DNA from 2 places in the Shewanella indica genome. Region 1 is predicted to be linked to the other one. Evidence: predicted binding sites of a transcription regulator. Region 1 holds the regulator's gene; the other holds the start of a gene.
What was found. Region 1 encodes sigma-54, which starts transcription at its own class of promoters, with help from an activator protein. Its sites were predicted from a motif close to GTTGGCACGNNNNTNGNNT; they were not measured.

Region 1 (9,251 bases):
GACTCTGTGGTTGGCTTTCGAATGTTGGATGAGGGTGACCTGATGGAGTTCTGGACCGAATGCAGCCTTTCCAATGGCTGGTTATTTCAGATTTCCAACGGCGGCTGGTACCGCCAAGAGGCCAAGCGCAGCGGCTTTATGGCCAGCGCCAACCTCAAGTTGCAGGAATTTCTGTTGGTGAGCCGTGGCGAGTGTATCTCCGTTTTCTGTGAGCAGGGTGAACCCAAGGTGTGTTGGCTTAAAGACTGACTCGCTATCTTTTACAGCCTAAGGGCGAGCTTGGTCGCCCTGTTGTTACTTTATTCATCAAGGTCAGAGCTTGATGCTCTTGGCCCCTGTTATTCTGCCCTCAAAAGTAGAGCTTCAGCTCACTAAAATCAGCGCCTCAGCTCATTAAAACGAGAGTCGCCAACCCCAGGAAGGCGAACAGGCCTATCACATCTGTCACTGTGGTTAGCACCATGCCACCGGCCAGTGCAGGATCCACATTGAGCTTTTTCAGTATTAAAGGGATGCTGGCCCCGGCGAGACCGGCTACCGTCATATTGATTAACATGGCACCGCCAATAAGGGCGCCGAGCGCCAGATCGCCTTTCCAGATCCACACGGCAGTGAATACCAACGCCGACCACAGCAGGCCATTGAGAAAGCCGATAGCCAGTTCTTTGCCTATGAGCCAACGGGAGTTGCTTTGACCTATGTGGCCGAGGGCGATACCGCGGATCACCAGCGCCAGAGTCTGGTTACCGGCAACGCCGCCCATGCTGGGCACTATGGTCATCAGAATTGCTATGGTGGCAAATTTTTCCAGTGTGCCTTCAAACATATTACTGACCGAGGCGGCCAACAGAGCGGCAAACAGGTTGAAGGTTAGCCACAAAGAGCGGCGAAAGGCACTCTTGAACACAGGGCCGAAGGTGTCTTCATCATCGTCCATCCCCGCCATCCCCATCATGGAGTGTTCGGCGTCTTCGCGGATAACATCCACCACATCATCAATGGTGATTCGACCAAGCAGATGGCCTTCACTGTCGACCACTGGCGCCGAAACCCAGTCATGGCGTTCAAACAGCTGGGCCACTTCATTGTCCGGCATGGTGACGGGAATACTCTCAAGCTCGGGATCCATTATGCTGCGGATCCCGGCGGTGGGGTTACAGGTCAGCAGGGTGGAGAGCTTAACGCCACCGAGCAAAACATCGCGTCTATCTACCACATAGAGGGTATCAGTGGCTTCGGGCAACTCGCCTCTTTGACGCAGATAACGCAGCACCACATCGACGTTGACGTCCGGTCTCAGGGTCACGGTATCTGTGTTCATCAGACTGCCGGCACTGTCTTCCGGATAGGAGAGCGCCTGTTCGACCCTGGCCCTGTCTTGGGCACTCATGGAGTGCAGTACCTGTTTGTAGAGGGTATCCGGCAGGCTTCGCAGCACATAGGCCAGATCATCGGTATCCATACCCGCAGTCGCTCGTGCCAAGCGCTCAGGACTCATCAGGCTGATCAGCTGGTCTTTCATATCCTCACCCAGCTCTTCGAGGATCTCACCGCTCTGTTCCTGATCCACAAGTTGCCAGAGTACCTGACGGGTACGTGGTGGTGAAGATTCGAGAATAAAGGCGATATCCGAAGCTGTCATTCGCTGCAGCATGTCGCGCACATGCACGAACATACCACTGCCAAGAGCTTGGTTTAGTTGAGTAAGACGTTGTTCTGTCAGCTCTTGGTCGAGCGCTTCTATTGGCATGCAGTTCCCCCTGTGATGCAAAGCGAGGATATGTTACCTCAAGACAGGGGAGTTATAGAAACAAAGAGTGCAGTGCTAAGGAAGGGGCGAGCAAGTCCCACGCGTGCTCTGCGTCGGCTTACCGTACTGCCTGCTGTGTTGTGTCTTTCCCTAAGACTTCAGCTGGCTTCGTCGAAACGGGCGTTTATCAGAGCGCAGATGGCATCCATTGCGGGTTCGGCATCCGGGCCTTCGGCAATAAGGCGTATGGTTTTGCCTTGACCGGTTTCCAGCATCAAGAGCCCAAGCACGCTGGCGGCCGAGGCCTTTTTCTCGCCCTGGATCAGAGTGATATCGGCTTCGAACTCGCTGGCCAGCACCGCCAGCTTAGTGGCGGCGCGGGCATGCAGGCCCAGCTTGTTGACTATGGTGACTTCCCGTTCAACCTTTGCCATTGCCCAGCTCTCTGTGGCGGGCCTGTACCTTGTGTTTGCTGTTGCCAAAACGCTTGGCCAGCTGGTCGGCGACATAGACAGATCTATGCTGGCCGCCGGTGCAACCTATGGCTATGGTGAGATAGCTGCGGTTGTTGCGTTCAAGGTGCGGTAGCCAGGTTTCCAGCAGATTCTCTATCTGCCAGATAAATTTGTTCACCAGTGGCTGACGGATAAGGAATTCCTGTACCGGCTCATCCAGCCCAGTCAGCGGCCTGAGCGCCGGTTCCCAGTGAGGGTTGGGCAGAAAGCGCACATCAAACATGAAGTCGGCTTCCTGGGGCATGCCGTGCTTGAAGCCGAACGATTCGAAGTTGATCACCAACTCTTTGTCGACGCTACCCAGCAGAATTTCCCGTACTTTGTCACTGAGTTCATAGATATTCAGTGCCGAGGTATCTATGTAGTGATCCACCAGTTTCGACATAGGCTCCAGCAACTTACCTTCGTGCTTGATGGCATCTTGCAGCGAGACAGTGCTCTTGGATAGGGGGTGTAATCTGCGGGTTTCGCTGTAGCGTTTAAGGAGTACTTTATCGGAAGCGTTGAGGAAGAAGCTGGTCAGTTGGGTGTTTTCCGGCAGTGCCGCCAACTGTTTTTCCAGCACTTTTTCCTGATCCGGCATGTTGCGCACATCTATGCTGATGGCGACCAGATCATTGCTGCCTCGGAGGTTTTCCAGCAGGCTGCCTATCATGGGCAGGGGCAGATTATCCACACAGTAGTAACCCAGGTCTTCGAGTACCCTGAGGGCAACGGATTTTCCGGAACCGGAGCGGCCTGAGACTATAGCGAGTTTCATCCTGTGATCACCTGATAGAGTTCTGTTTCATCGCGGGATTTACGCAACTGCTTGAGTATTGCTTTGTCGCTGAGCTTTTCAGCCATGGCAGACAGGGTACTCAGATGTTGTTGGCATTGATCTGCGGGAACCAGAAGGGCGAACAGTATGTCCACCGGTTGGTTGTCTATGGCATCGAAGGCGATAGGCTCTTCGCATTTGACCAGCACGGCAATCGGCTCTGTGATATCAGGCAGCCGGCCATGCGGAATCGCAATACCATTACCTATACCTGTGCTCCCCATCTTTTCGCGGGCCAAAAGGCTTTCAAAAATCGCTTGAGAGGAAAGGGTGGGGTACTGGGCGCTGGCGAGATCGCTAATTAGCTCCAGTACCTTTTTCTTACTGCCCGGAGTGGCACAGGTAGTGCACTCCGGCCGCAGGATGGTACTCAGTTCCATCGTTAGTGTTTTGTCAGCTTTTCTTTATGTTTAATGACCTGACGATCCAATTTATCAATCAGAACGTCGATGGCGGCATACATGTCGGCATGTTCAGAAGTTGCATAGACTTCGCCGCCTGTGAGGTTGATCTTGGCTTCGGCAATCTGTTGCAGTTTTTGTACATTGAGCACAACGTGCACATTATTGATCTGTTCGAAATGGCGTTCAAGTTTCGAAAACTTACTTTCCACATAGTCACGCAGTGAGTCGGTGATCTCGATATGATGTCCTGTCAGGTTGATTTGCATAGAAAGATTCCTCCAATTTCCAACTGTGGATTTATAAACTCTTACGCTGGTTCGACGGTGGTATCATCATAGCCTCGCGATACTTGGCTATGGTGCGTCTTGCAACGTTGATTCCCTGTTCTGCCAGAAGTTGTGCCATCTTGCTGTCGCTCAAAGGTTTCTTCTGGTTTTCCGCTGCCACGAGCTTCTTGATAAAAGCCCTGATCGCCGTGGAAGAGCATTCTCCGCCATCTTCGGTACCGACATGGCTGGAGAAGAAGTACTTCAATTCAAATATTCCCCTCGGGGTATGCATATACTTTTGAGTGGTGACCCTGGAGATGGTCGATTCATGCATCTCGACCGCCTCGGCAATATCGTTGAGTACCATGGGTTTCATGGCCTCTTCACCATATTCAAAAAATCCCTGCTGGAACTGCACTATGCAGTTGGCCACCTTGAGCAGGGTGTCGTTGCGGCTCTCCAGGCTCTTGATAAACCATTTGGCTTCCTGAAGATGACCACGAATAAACTGGCTGTCTGATTGGCTGCGGGCGCTACGGGCCATGGCAGCATACTGTTGGTTGATCCCGAGTTTGGGCATACAGTCCGGATTGAGCTCCACTACCCAGCGGCCGCTCTTCTTCCAGACGCTGACATCCGGGATCACATATTCCTCGTCCATCGGCTGCACCAGCAAACCGGGGCGGGGATTGAGGCTCTGAATAAGGTTGATGGCGTCACGCAGTTGATCTTCCTTGAGCTTGGTCTTACGCATTAGGGTGCGAAAGTCGCGGGTAGCGATGAGATCCAGATGTTCGTCAATCAACAAGCGGGCGTCGGCCAGATGCGGGGTGTCGGCGTTGAACTGTTGCAATTGGATCAGCAGGCATTCGCGCAGATCTCTGGAGGCGATGCCGATGGGATCGAAGTGCTGGATCCGCTTGAGTACCGCCTCGACTTCATCGAGCTCAATCTCAGGGTTGCCCATGGCTTCGAGGATCTCCTCAGTGCTCTGGGTTAGATAGCCCTGCTCGTCAATGGCATCTATGATGGCGGTGGCAATGGCGTCGTCGGTATCGGAAAACGGGGTCAGGTTCTTTTGCCATTCCAGGTGTTCATAGAGACCTTCGCTGGTTTCACCCTGGAAGGGCATGTCATCTTCACGGCCCATAGCCGGCCCTGAGGCGCTGGCGGCGGTAAAGACTTCATCCCAGGTGGTATCCATAGGCAATTCATCCGGCATAGACTCATTGTTCAATGCCTCTGAGGTTTCTACCGTGGAACCATCTTCCTGCTTGACGCTCAATTCGCCGGCGTCGTTTTCCTTGTGGTTGTCGTCGATAGCGTCATCCTGGTTGTCCTCGGCCATCTCCAACAGAGGGTTGGCTTCCAAGGCTTCCTGGATTTCCTGCTGCAGCTCAAGGGACGACAGTTGCAGCAGGCGAATTGCCTGCTGCAACTGAGGTGTCATGGTCAACTGTTGACCCAATTTGAGCTGGAGTGACGCTTTCATTATACCGCTAATCCCTACTCGTTATTTTTCAAGGAAAAAATTCAATAATAACAAACTATAATACCCGGAATTGCCGCCGGATGACATGATCCTAACTATAGCCTGAATTGTTCGCCTAAGTACACAGCACGCACTTGCTGGTTGTCCAAGATTTCAGCGGGTGTGCCCTCGGCAATCAACTGCCCATGGCTGACAATGTAGGCTCGCTCACAAACGTCGAGCGTTTCGCGAACATTGTGGTCTGTGATCAGCACCCCCAAACCGCGGGACTTAAGCTGTTCGATGATTTTCTTGATATCGATAACTGAGATGGGATCCACACCGGCGAACGGCTCATCCAGCAGAATGAACTGTGGATTGGCGGCCAATGCCCGGGCGATTTCCACCCGGCGGCGTTCACCGCCGGAGAGGGACATCCCCAGGCTGTCACGTATGTGGGTAATGTGGAATTCTTCCAGCAACTGTTCGAGTTGTTCCTCGCGCTCGTCGCTGTTGAGCTCTTTGCGGGTTTGCAGTACGGCCATGATGTTGTCATGTACCGACAGCTTGCGGAAAATACTGGCTTCCTGTGGCAGATAGCCTATGCCTTTACGGGCACGCAGGTGCATGGGATCCAAGGTCAGCTCGTCGTCGTCAATGAAAATACGGCCCTTGTCACTCTGCACCAGGCCAACCACCATATAGAAGGTAGTCGTCTTGCCCGCCCCGTTGGGGCCCAGCAGCCCCACGATCTGGCCGGTATTGACCGATAGGCTGACATCTTTGACTACGTTGCGCTTCTTGTAACTCTTTGCCAGGTTTTGTGCCGTCAGGGTGCTGGTCATTGCGGCTCCTGCTGCTGTTCTTTCTTATTGAGATCCTGATAGTTTTCCGGCTGGATAACAGTGGTTACCCTATCTTGGCCTTTGCCGCTGCTTTCCGCTTCCAGCTGCTGCTTGTTGATGTCGTAGACTATCTTCTCGGCGGTTACTTCGCTGCCGTCCTGTTCCACTTTGGCTTGGCCTATCAAGGTCATGATGCGGCTGTCTATGTTGTAGTGGATCTCTTTGGCCTTGGCACTGGCCTGACGGCCATCTTCCAGCTTCTGGGTATAGGTGGCAGGTGAGCCCTTGGCCACCAGGATCCGCTCGCCACTCTTGTCCTCAGTGTAAGCCGTGAGTTCATCGGCCAGCAGCTTCAAACTGCCCTGGGTGACTGTGACAGGCCCGCCGTATACCACGCGCTTGTTTTTGATATCGGCAAACTGATTGGCGGCGCTGATCTCGACTTTTTGCAGCAGATCTTCTTCAATGGCCACTGCCGACAGGCTTGTGATGCACAAGAGGGCACCGATAAAAAGCTTACTTGGTTTCATAGGTTCCTTTCACCTGACTGGTCAGCTTTACTTGCTGAGCGTTGAGATCGGCATACAGGCCGGATCCCTTGATATTAAAGTCTCTGCCTTCGATCAGGATCTCGCGATCTGAGGTCATGATCATGGTGTCCAGATCCAGCTCCACATAACTGGTTTTCAGGCTCTGGATCGGTTCATTGGGGCTAATGGCGTCGATGATAACATTATTTTCAAGTACCACTCGGTTACTCTTGCGATTGAGCCTGCCCTCGTTGGCAGACAGGCGCCACTGCGCTTCGCCCTTGTCCGGATAGACCAGATAAACCGGTTGGTTGAAGAAGGTCTTCTCATTGGCTTCATAGTGTTCCATGTGCGCCGCCGCGACCCTGCTGGCGACATTGCCCTGCTCGTCAAAGTTGACTGAGCGCAGGTCATCGGCGACAAAGTCCGGCCGCACAACATCCACCGGCGCCTCGCTCTGTTGGGCGTTGCGCTTGTTCTGCACCTGCCAGTAAAGGATAAGTGCAGTGGAGAAAAACAAAATAATGGCCAGAGTGACCCTATTCATATACTCATTCCGTGGGCATTTTCAAATTTGTCCTGACTGAGCAGGATAAGATCCGCCAGCTCCCGCAGCGCACCATGGCCGCCGGTAATCTGGGTGATCATGTGGCAGTGCTGCCTTACCCAAGGATGGCCATCGGCCACGCAAACCGCCAGTCCAACTTGCTTCATCACCGGCAGGTCGACAATGTCGTCACCTATATAGGCCACTTGTTCGGGCTTGAGGTCATAATGTTTAAGCAGCGCCTCATAGGGCTCAAGCTTGTTGTCTATGCCTTGATAAATCTTGTCTACCCCCAGGGCCGTCATGCGGTTTTCGACTATCTGGGACTTGCGGCCGGTGATCACCGCCACCTGAATGCCGCAGGACAGCAGCGAGCGCACTCCATAGCCATCGCGGGTGTGAAAGGCCTTCAGCTCTTCGCCGCTGTTGCTCATATAGATACGGCCATCGGAGAAGACACCGTCGACATCACAAATAAGCAGCTTGATTTTGGCGGCTCTTTGCCAGTTGTCTTCGCTTATGGGTCCGTAAAAACCTTGATGACTCATCAGATAACCCCCGCCTTGACCATATCCAGCATATTGAGTGCTCCAATCGGCTCATTGGCGCCATTGATGACGATAAGGCCGTTAATGTCGTTTTCGTCCATCACCTTGAGCGCCTGCGCCGCGAGGATATTGTCACCACTGGTGATGCAATCCCGGGTCATGACGTCGCTTATTTTGGTGGTACGCAGGTTGACTCCGGCGTCGATGACACGTCTCAAATCACCATCGGTGAAAATACCCACAAGCTGCTTCTGCTGATTGACCACTGAGGTCATACCCAGACCCTTCTTGGAGATTTCATACAGGGCGTCTGTGATACAGATATCTTCTGTGACCAACGGCAGTTCTTCGTCTTTATGCATTACATCGCTGACCTTGAGCAGCAGTTTGCGCCCTAAAGCGCCGCCGGGATGCGACAGGGCAAAGTCGTCTTTGGTAAAGCCTTTGGCCTGCAACAGGGCGACCGCCAGGGCGTCTCCCATCACCAGGGTGGCCGTGGTGCTGGAGGTGGGGGCCAAGCCCAGCGGGCAGGCTTCTTCCGGCACCTTGATGCATAGATGCAGCTGCGCCAGCTTAGCCATGGTGGATTCTGGCTTGCCTGTCATGGAGATCATAGGGATCCCCTGGCGCTTGATGACGGGGATCAGGGTTAGAATTTCGCTGGACTCGCCCGAGTTGGAGATAGCCAATACGATATCGTTTTCACTCAACACTCCAAGGTCGCCGTGGCTGGCTTCGCCCGGGTGAACGAAGAATGCCGGGGTGCCCGTGCTGGCGAGGGTGGCAGAAATCTTGTTGCCTATATGGCCCGATTTCCCCATCCCCATCACTATCACCTTGCCGCTGCAGTTGAGGATCAGTTCGCAGGCTTGGGCGAACTCGGGGGAATCAACAAACTGGTACAGGTTATCCAGTGCTTGTTTCTCGATATCTATTACTCTGCGGCCCCATTGGCGCAGTTGCTTAGCTTCTGCCATAGTTGTCTCTCGTCTTTTTGCCCTTCATCGCTAGTGGGATTGAAACAGGCTGTATTGATAGCCAATGAAGCTTATCAGTAGTAAGGCACCGTGCCAGCGCTTGAGTTCACGTTGTTTACCTGTGCTCAGCACCAGGAGTGCCAGGGCACAACTGGTGCCCAAAGCCATATAAAAGTCGCGTCCGGCCGCTGCGGCGTCGATTACGCCCGGGGCGATAAGACCGGGTATTGCCAATACCGCCAGAATATTAAACAGGTTGGAGCCGACAATATTGCCTATGGCCAAGTCGTCCTCTTTCTTGAGCACACCGGCTACGCAGGCTGCCAGTTCCGGCAGGCTGGTGCCCACGGCAATGATGGTCAGACCGATAACCAGATCCGATAGCCCAAAAGACTTGGCAATACCCACGGCACCTTCGACCATCCAGTCTGCCGACAGTGGCAAGAGTACCAAGCCTATGATCAACCAGAGTACCGCCTTGGCAGTGGGCACATCTTTGGGGATCTCGGCATCGGCTTCATCGGCGAGTGGATCCTTATTCTTATTGGTCAGTGCATGCCAGATAAGATAGCCCA
Region 2 (9,251 bases), 2.0 Mb from region 1:
AAAAATGGTTGCCACTTTGGCGCACCAAATACGCACTCCGCTTTCTGCCGCTTTACTTTATGCCGCCAATTTGGGCAGCCCAAGGCTGGATACCGGCTCAAGAGAGCGTTTTCAGGGCAAACTGCTCGACAGACTTTCCGAGTTGGAGCAGCAGGTCAATGATATGTTGTTGATTGCCAAAGGTAAGCAAGAGGAAGCCTGCGACAGAGTGCCTTTCTCGACAGTGCTGGAAAAAGTGATGGCCAACTGCGAGCCAATTGCCGCTAAGCAAAACGCCGAATTGAGTCTGCAACTTGAAGGTGACCGCGAGATGCAGGTTAATCTTCATGGATTGAGCTCTGCCATCAATAATCTGGTGATCAATAGCCTGGAAGCCGGTGCCACAAACGTCATTCTGCGTCTGAGCTGTGACCAGGCACTGCGCCTTGATGTGATAGATAACGGCAAGGGGCTTGATAGCAAGATGCAAAAACAGGTGTTGGAGCCTTTCTTCACCACCAAGCGTCAGGGTACAGGGCTTGGGCTGGCGGTGGTGCAGTCAGTCGTGCGCAGCCACGGCGGCAAATTGGATCTCAGCTGTGAGTTGGGCGCCGGTTGTACCGTTACGCTGACATTCCCGCTGACGACAGACTCTCAAGGAGGCGTGGCATGAGCGAAGCAAAAATTTTGTTGGTGGAAGACGATTCCGCGCTTCGGGAAGCGTTGCTCGATACCTTGTTGCTGGCCAGCTATGAGTGCGTCGATGTCGCCAGTGCCGAAGAAGCGATAACGGCTTTGAAAGGTAATCGTTTTGACATGGTGATAAGCGATGTACAGATGGAGGGTATCGGCGGTATGGGACTGCTGGATTATCTGCGTCAGCAGCATCCGCAGTTGCCGGTCCTGTTGATGACGGCCTATGCCACTATCGATAATGCAGTTAGTGCCATCAAATTGGGGGCGGTAGATTATCTCGCCAAGCCGTTTGCTCCTCAGGTGCTGCTTAATCAGGTGAGTCGTTATTTACGTCCCAAAGTGGTTAGTGGCAGCCCCGTAGTGGCCGATGAAAAGAGCTTGGCCTTGCTGGCATTGGCGCAGCGGGTAGCCGCCTCTGACGCCTCTGTGATGATAAGTGGCCCCAGCGGTTCGGGCAAAGAGGTGCTGGCTCGCTATATTCATCAGCATAGCCAAAGACCTGACGGGCCTTTTGTGGCGATTAACTGCGCCGCCATCCCGGAAAATATGCTCGAAGCCACCTTGTTTGGCTACGAAAAAGGCGCCTTTACCGGGGCTTATCAGGCTTGCCCCGGCAAGTTTGAACAGGCTCATGGCGGCACCCTGTTGCTCGATGAGATTTCCGAAATGGAGCTGTCTTTGCAGGCCAAGCTGCTGCGGGTGCTGCAGGAGCGTGAGGTTGAACGCCTGGGTGGCCGCAAGACCATTAAGCTCGATGTCAGGGTGCTGGCAACTTCCAACCGGGATCTGAAAGATATGGTGTCCAAGGGCGAGTTTCGCGAAGATCTTTATTACAGGATCAATGTGTTCCCGCTTGCCTGGCCGGCACTGAATCAACGACCGGCGGATATCATTCCGCTGGCCAAGCATCTGTTGGCACGCCATGCCGAAAATGCGGCGATTAACCCGGTTCCAACTCTCAGCGATGCTGCTGTGCGGCGTTTGTTGGCCCACCGCTGGCCGGGGAATGTCCGTGAGCTGGATAACGTGATCCAGCGAGCACTGATCTTGAATCAAGGGCAGATAGAAGCCGGCGATATTATTATCGATCTGCAGGATGTTGCGCTGGGAGATACCACAGCCCAGGAAACGCCGGAAGCACTCGGTGATGAACTCAAGGCTCAGGAGCATGTAATTATTCTCGAGACTCTGGCTCAGTGTCAGGGCAGCCGTAAGCTGGTGGCCGAGAAGCTTGGGATCAGTGCCCGCACTCTCAGATACAAGATGGCGCGTATGCGCGAGATGGGCATAGAGGTGCCCGCCTGAGTCATCTCCCAAAGTGGCCGTCAGGCCGCTTTCCAATCCTTTTGTCTTTCCTCTGGCTCTGCTTGAATTCAGGGCCTTTAGCTCTCTCAATCTTGTTTTTTCCACTTTTGGCAAACTAATTGCATAGAGTCCGGTAACCCAGATTTTTCGTCAATTCGCTGACGACAGGAGTGAGAAGATGCAAATAGGTGCCAATTCTTTATTGCAGGAAATGCAATCACTTAAAGGTGAAATTGCCCCAACGGGATTTCAGTCTTCGCCTGTACGTCAGGTGGGCAATACCTCAGGGGCCGACTTTAGCCAATTGCTGGCCCAGGCGGTCGGCAATGTCAGTGAGCTGCAAAGCACATCATCCAATCTGGCTACCCGGCTGGAGATGGGCGACACCACTGTGTCTCTGTCTGACACTGTCATTGCCCGCGAGAAAGCCAGCGTTGCCTTCGAGGCTACAGTGCAGGTGCGCAACAAGCTGGTCGAAGCCTACAAAGAGATTATGAGCATGCCTGTTTAAGGCCTGCTTGCATCACAGATCCCGGATAACAGGAACGCACAGTGAGCACAGAATTAGTAGCAGGATCCAATGTTTCCGCCGCTGGAACTACGCTGGATGGGGTCCAACAGGAAAACAAGTCGGGTGTATTGGGCTCCCTCGGGGGAGTGGATATGTTGCGGCAGATCACCATGATCCTGGCATTGGCTATCTGTCTGGCGCTGGCGGTATTTGTGATGATCTGGGCTCAGGAGCCTGAATATCGGCCACTGGGCAAGATGGACACTCAGGAGATGGTACAAGTACTCGATGTGCTGGATAAGAACCGGGTGCCGTACAAGATTGAAGTCGATGTGATTACTGTTCCTGAAGATAAATACCAGGACGTGAAGATGATGCTGAGCCGCGCCGGTATAGATTCCAGCGCCGATGCCAAGGATTATCTGAGCCAGGACTCCGGCTTTGGTGTCAGCCAGCGGATGGAGCAGGCACGGCTGAAGCAGAGTCAGGAGATGAACCTGGCGCGGGCGATTGAAGAGCTCAATAGTGTCAGCCGCGCCAAGGTGATCCTGGCGCTGCCAAAGGAAAATGTGTTCGCCCGCAACCGTGCCAAGCCCAGTGCCACTGTGGTGGTCAATACCCGCAGGGGCGGTTTAGGCCAGGAGGAGGTTGATGCGATAGTGGATATCGTCGCCTCAGCGGTTCATGACATGGATCCCAGTCGGGTGACAGTGACAGACTCCAACGGCCGTTTGCTGAATTCAGGCAGTCAGGACGGAGTATCTGCCCGCGCCAGGCGCGAGCTGGAACTGGTACAACAAAAAGAAAACGAATACCGCAACAAAATTGACTCGATTCTGATGCCCATTCTCGGCCCGGAAAACTTCACCTCTCAAGTGGATGTCAGCATGGACTTCACCGCCGTCGAGCAAACTGCCAAGCGTTTCAACCCAGATCTGCCATCACTTCGCAGTGAAATGACAGTTGAAAACAACAGTGTCGGTGGCAGCAGTGGCGGTATCCCCGGAGCCCTTTCCAATCAGCCGCCGATGGAGTCCAATATTCCTGAAAACGCTGCCGATGCGACGCAAAGCAGCAGTGTTACTTCAGGCAACAGCCATAGGGAAGCGACGCGTAATTTTGAGCTGGATACCACCATCAGCCATACCCGTCAGCAGATAGGCGTGGTACGCCGGGTCAGTGTCTCAGTGGCGGTCGACTACAAGGCTGGGGCTGCCGGTGAAAATGGGCAGGTCGCCAGAGTGCCTCGCACAGGTGAAGAGATGGCCAACATCCGCCGCTTGTTGGAAGGCGCCGTTGGCTTCAACAGCCAAAGGGGCGACATGATAGAAGTGGTGACTGTGCCCTTTATGGATCAGCTGGTTGAAGACCTGCCTGAGCCACCTCTGTGGGAGCAGCCCTGGTTCTGGCGGGCGATGAAACTCGGCATAGGTGCCCTGGTGATTTTGGTGCTTATCCTGTTCGTGGTGCGTCCCATGCTCAAGCGCCTCATCTACCCCGATGGCCAGAATATGCCGGATGAACCTGCGCTGGGGCACGAGCTGGCAGATATTGAAGATCAGTACGCTGCCGACACCCTGGGCATGCTCAACCGCCCTGAAAGTGAATACAGCTATGCCGATGACGGTTCGATTCTGATACCGGATCTACACAAAGATGATGATATGATTAAGGCCATACGTGCTCTGGTGGCCAATGAACCTGAACTGTCCACCCAAGTGGTGAAGAACTGGTTGCAAGAAGATGCCTGAAAAAAAAGCGGATAAACCAGCCGAGAGCGGCTTCGACGTCAAGAATCTCAACGGGATTGAGAAGACCGCCATTTTGTTGCTGAGTCTCAGTGAAGCCGATGCGGCCTCTATTCTCAAACACTTGGAACCCAAACAGGTTCAAAAGGTGGGTATGGCCATGGCGGCCATGCAGGAGTTCGGCCAGGAGAAGGTGGTTGCGGTTCACAAGCTGTTTCTGGATGATATCCAGAAATACTCCTCCATCGGCTTTAACAGCGAAGAGTTTGTGCGTAAGGCACTGACTACCGCATTGGGTGAAGACAAGGCCGGTAATCTTATCGAGCAGATTGTCATGGGCAGTGGCGCCAAAGGCCTCGACTCGCTCAAGTGGATGGACGCCAGACAGGTGGCGACTATCATCCAGAACGAACATCCGCAGATCCAAACCATTGTACTGTCCTATCTTGAACCGGATCAGGCGGCGGAAATCTTTGCCCAGTTCCCGGAAAACACCCGTCTCGATTTGATGATGCGTATCGCCAACCTTGAAGAGGTACAACCTGCAGCACTGCAGGAGCTGAACGACATCATGGAGAAACAGTTTGCCGGTCAGGGTGGCGCCCAGGCGGCCAAGATGGGTGGTTTGAAGGCTGCTGCCAACATTATGAACTACCTGGATACCGGGGTGGAGAGCCAACTGATGGAAACTCTGCGCGAGTCCGACGAAGAGATGGCGCAGCAGATCCAGGACTTGATGTTCGTGTTCGAAAACCTCATCGATGTCGACGACCGTGGTATTCAGACGCTGCTGCGGGAAGTGCAGCAGGATGTACTGATGAAGGCGCTCAAGGGCGCCGACGAGCCATTGAAGGAAAAGATCCTCGGCAATATGTCCAAACGTGCTGCCGAATTGCTGCGTGACGATCTCGAGGCCATGGGGCCAATTCGTATCAGCGAAGTGGAAGTGGCCCAGAAAGAGATATTGTCCATCGCCCGTCGCTTGTCCGATGCCGGAGAGATTATGCTCGGTGGCGGCGGCAGTGAAGAATTCCTCTGACAGGCGAATTTGAATGACAGACAAAAAGGTGCCCCACAACATTTTGCCGCCGGATGAAGCAGACGAGTTTGTTCATTGGCAGTTGCCCGATGTGGGTGACGCCATGCCGCTTAAGCCGAGTAACCTGTTTGGTCACAAACCTGGACGCATAGAGCCCAAGGCTGCCGAAGAAGTTATTTCGCCACCGACTTTGGCTGAAATCGAATCTATCCGCGAGCAAGCCGAGCAGGAAGGTTTTGCCGAAGGTAAGGAGCAAGGGCTGGCCAAAGGCCTGGAGGAAGGGCGTCTTCAGGGCTTGGAACAGGGCCACAGTGAAGGTTTTTCCCAGGGGCTTGAGCAAGGCCGGGAAGAAGGCCTACAGCAGGCCGCCGCCATGATAGAACGTTTCGATGCTTTGCTCGCTCAGTTCGAGGCGCCGCTGGCGCTGCTGGATACCCGGATAGAAGAATCGCTACTGACCTTGGTCGCCACTTTGGCGCGCAATCTTATTGCCCATGAATTGAAAACCCATCCGGAACATATACTGGCGGCGCTCAGGCAAGGGATAGATGCCCTGCCACTCAAAGAGCAGAAAGTGAATCTGCGCCTGCATCCCGAAGATATGGCTTTGGTCAGCGAGCTCTACGGTGAAGAACAACTGGCACGTAACCGCTGGACACTGGAAGCCGATCCCGGCCTCAACCGGGGCGATTGTGTGGTGGACAGCCAACGCTCGCAAGTGGATATGCGTCTGGAAACCCGTTTGGACGGGGTGTTTGCCAATCTTGAAGCCGAACAATCCATGTTGGCGAAAAGGGCTGCTCAGCAGCAGGCCGCAATAGACGATAGGCCAAGCCCGCCTATACCGGACAGCGAGCAGGGGCAAACGCTTGCAGATGAACAAACAGCCGTTGTGAGCGACAAGGCCGAGACCGCAAGTCAAGAGGGCGAACAGCCCAGCGAAGGAGACGCTCATGATGCAGCAGCGCCGAAGCCAACTGCTGAGTGAACTCAAACACTTGGCCGAAAAGCAAGCGCCGTTTCAAGCGGTTGCCAGCGGCCAGTTGGTGCGGGTGGTTGGCCTGACGCTGGAAGCCAGTGGTTGCCGGGCGCCGGTCGGTAGTCTCTGTGCCATAGATACCATGGCGGGTAAGCTTATTGCCGAGGTGATAGGTTTTGACGATGAGCTATTGTATCTGATGCCGGTGGAAGAACTCAGGGGCGTGCTGCCCGGAGCCAAAGTGATGCCGCTTGGTGAGCAAACCGGGCTCAGCGTTGGTTTGAGTCTTCTTGGTCGGGTGCTGGACGGTAACGGCCAGCCGCTCGATGGTATGGGCGCCCTGCACACAGACGAACAAGCCTCGCGCCACAGCCCGGCAATCAACCCCTTGGCCAGACGGGCGATTACCGAACCGCTCGATGTAGGCGTCAGAGCCATCAATGCCATGCTTACCGTGGGCAAGGGCCAACGTATGGGGCTCTTTGCCGGCTCCGGCGTGGGTAAGAGTGTGCTTCTTGGCATGATGACCCGCGGCACCACGGCCGACATTATTGTGGTTGGCCTGGTGGGGGAGCGTGGCCGGGAAGTAAAAGAGTTTATCGAAGAGATCCTGGGCGCAGAGGGACGGGCCCGCTCTGTGGTCATAGCTGCTCCGGCAGATACCTCCCCCTTGATGCGCCTTCGCGCCTGCGAAACCTCGACTCGGATAGCCGAGTATTTTCGCGATCTCGGCTATGATGTTCTGCTGTTGATGGATAGCCTGACCCGTTATGCCCAGGCGCAGCGGGAAATCGCTCTGGCGGTCGGTGAGCCGCCGGCAACCAAAGGCTATCCGCCTTCGGTATTTGCCAAGTTGCCCCGTTTGGTGGAGCGCGCCGGTAATGGCGGTGAAGGGCAGGGCTCGATCACTGCCTTCTATACTGTGCTTACCGAAGGGGATGATCAGCAAGATCCCATTGCCGATGCCTCGCGGGCCATTTTGGACGGTCACATAGTGCTGTCGCGGGCCTTGGCCGACTCAGGACATTATCCGGCGATAGACATTGAAGCTTCCATCAGCCGGGTGGCACCTATGGTGATAAGTGAGGCGCACCTCGAAGCGATGCGGCGCGTCAAGCAGGTGTATTCGCTCTACCAGCAAAACCGGGATCTGATCTCCATCGGTGCCTATTCCCAAGGCTCGGATCCGCGTATCGACAACGCCATACGCCTGCAACCCGCCATGAACGCCTTTTTGCGGCAGGGGATGCGCGATGCTATTAGTTTCAGTGATTGCCAGCAGATGTTGGGGCAGCTTGCAGCCCAATGTAAGGTGTAATATCACTCTGTGCATGGGTTTTGGGGCTCGACAAAAAAGTGCTGAGAATAGGGTAGCCAGAGCCTGATTGAGAGAGTCGGGTTAAGGCCCGCAAGGCAGGCAATTTTAAGGAATAGTAATACAGATGGCGAAACCCGATCCTTTGCACACAGTGTTGAAACTGGCGGTCGAAGCCGAAGAGCAGGCGGCACTGCAGCTTAAAGCCGCGCAAATGGAATGCCAGAGGCGCAAGTCTCAGTTGCAGGCGCTGCAGGAATACCGTCTTGACTATATGAAGCAACTCGATGCCCAGCAGGGGCAGAGCATTGGCGCCTCCTATTACCAGCAGTTTCATCGATTTGTGCGTCAGGTAGATGATGCCATAGGGCAACAACTCGCCGTGGTTGCCGAGGCCGATAAGCAGCGGGGCTATCGGCAGCAACATTGGCTGGAGAAGCAGCAAAAGCGTAAGGCGGTGGAGATGTTGCTGGAGAAAAAAGCCCTGCAGGCCGAAGCCAAAGCCGCCAAACAGGAGCAAAAACTCATCGATGAGTTTGCTTCCCAGCAGTTTTTTCGTCGCAAGCTCAACCACTGAGCTTCCACAGACTTTCATTCCCGGGTAGTTCTTCGATTATCCATTCTATTTTATTTGTTGGCGTGAATTTTGCTTTGTTTGAGGCAGAGACATTAATTCTGACTCGGCCTATCTTTATCTATTGAGGGCCTAGGTGCTGGAGGAAGGCATGCAGCAGTTATCCAATATCCTGATCGGCAATGCGGGCGGCAAGGGAGTTTCCGCCACAGATGCACTACAATCTACTGATAACGAAGCTTTTTTCGCCGCTTATCAACAGGCGCAGACTAAATTTTCATTCGACTCACAAAGCGTTAAGCCGACATTTACCGGCGGCAGTCTTGATAGTGAAAACCTCCATGCTGAACAGGCCGTTGATGTCTCGCTCATTTTGGGGCAGATAGCCATGGGCAAGAACTTGCCGTCTGAAGACGGCACTATGGTCACCGCTATGGCCACCGAAGTCGATGAGCAAAGTCTGCTAACACAGATTGCCGCACTTACTGGGCTCAAGGAAGATGAGATCAAGGCCATGTCTCCCGAAGAACAGATACAGCTCCTGGAAAACCTTAAACAGAGTGGTGTCGAGCTTGGCATAGTAGCGATAGATAGCCCGGAAGGTGCAGAACTGATTACCGCTGACGAAAGTGACGAGAGTGAACAAGACAGCGCCAAACTGACCGATACTGATCAGGAAGCGGCAAGCAAAGGCGATAGCGAAGCAGAGGATGAAACCTTAGATGCTCCTTTGCTGGCTCTTGATAAGACGGTTACGGCAGATAAGGCCAAGTCTCAGCAAGGCGAGCAACAAATGGGCTGGGCGGATGCTGATAAGTCAGCGCGTAAGGCGGCGACTCAGGATGGTATGGCAGCTGTGGTTCGTGAAGCTGTGCTCAATGCCACAGAGGAAAAGAGTGACAAGATCTTGGCGCAAAGCGTAATTGCCGATAAGGCCAAGACAGATACTGCCGGCAAGTTGGGTGCTGCGGTGACCGCGGCGGCAACGGCTGTTGGCGCTGACGGCAAGAGTGACAAAGCTGTCGCCAAGGATGTTCTCGCCAGCTTAGTCAAGGCTGAGGTGAAAGGTACTCAGACTGCTGCCGAGGTGCGAAGCCCTGTGAGT

Region 2: a site for sigma-54 is predicted at 2,087-2,105, ahead of fliE (flagellar hook-basal body complex protein FliE). Genes of this name have one in related genera too.

The regions. Positions count from the first base shown of each region.
Region 1 is NZ_JAWXXR010000001.1:925,417-934,667, reverse strand. Features, by position in the region: gene SIL79_RS04310 (hypothetical protein) at 1-249, shown strand, start outside; gene mgtE (magnesium transporter) at 386-1,750, opposite strand; gene SIL79_RS04300 (HPr family phosphocarrier protein) at 1,909-2,184, opposite strand; gene rapZ (RNase adapter RapZ) at 2,171-3,025, opposite strand; gene ptsN (PTS IIA-like nitrogen regulatory protein PtsN) at 3,022-3,465, opposite strand; gene hpf (ribosome hibernation promoting factor) at 3,468-3,755, opposite strand; gene SIL79_RS04280 (RNA polymerase factor sigma-54) at 3,787-5,250, opposite strand; gene lptB (LPS export ABC transporter ATP-binding protein) at 5,346-6,074, opposite strand; gene lptA (lipopolysaccharide transport periplasmic protein LptA) at 6,071-6,604, opposite strand; gene lptC (LPS export ABC transporter periplasmic protein LptC) at 6,591-7,151, opposite strand; gene kdsC (3-deoxy-manno-octulosonate-8-phosphatase KdsC) at 7,148-7,699, opposite strand; gene SIL79_RS04255 (KpsF/GutQ family sugar-phosphate isomerase) at 7,699-8,676, opposite strand; gene SIL79_RS04250 (calcium/sodium antiporter) at 8,707-9,251, opposite strand, start outside.
Region 2 is NZ_JAWXXR010000001.1:2,903,184-2,912,434, forward strand. Features, by position in the region: gene SIL79_RS13035 (sensor histidine kinase) at 1-652, shown strand, start outside; gene SIL79_RS13040 (sigma-54-dependent transcriptional regulator) at 649-1,980, shown strand; gene fliE (flagellar hook-basal body complex protein FliE) at 2,159-2,491, shown strand; gene fliF (flagellar basal-body MS-ring/collar protein FliF) at 2,533-4,242, shown strand; gene fliG (flagellar motor switch protein FliG) at 4,235-5,278, shown strand; gene fliH (flagellar assembly protein FliH) at 5,292-6,266, shown strand; gene fliI (flagellar protein export ATPase FliI) at 6,235-7,575, shown strand; gene fliJ (flagellar export protein FliJ) at 7,700-8,149, shown strand; gene SIL79_RS13075 (flagellar hook-length control protein FliK) at 8,298-9,251, shown strand, end outside.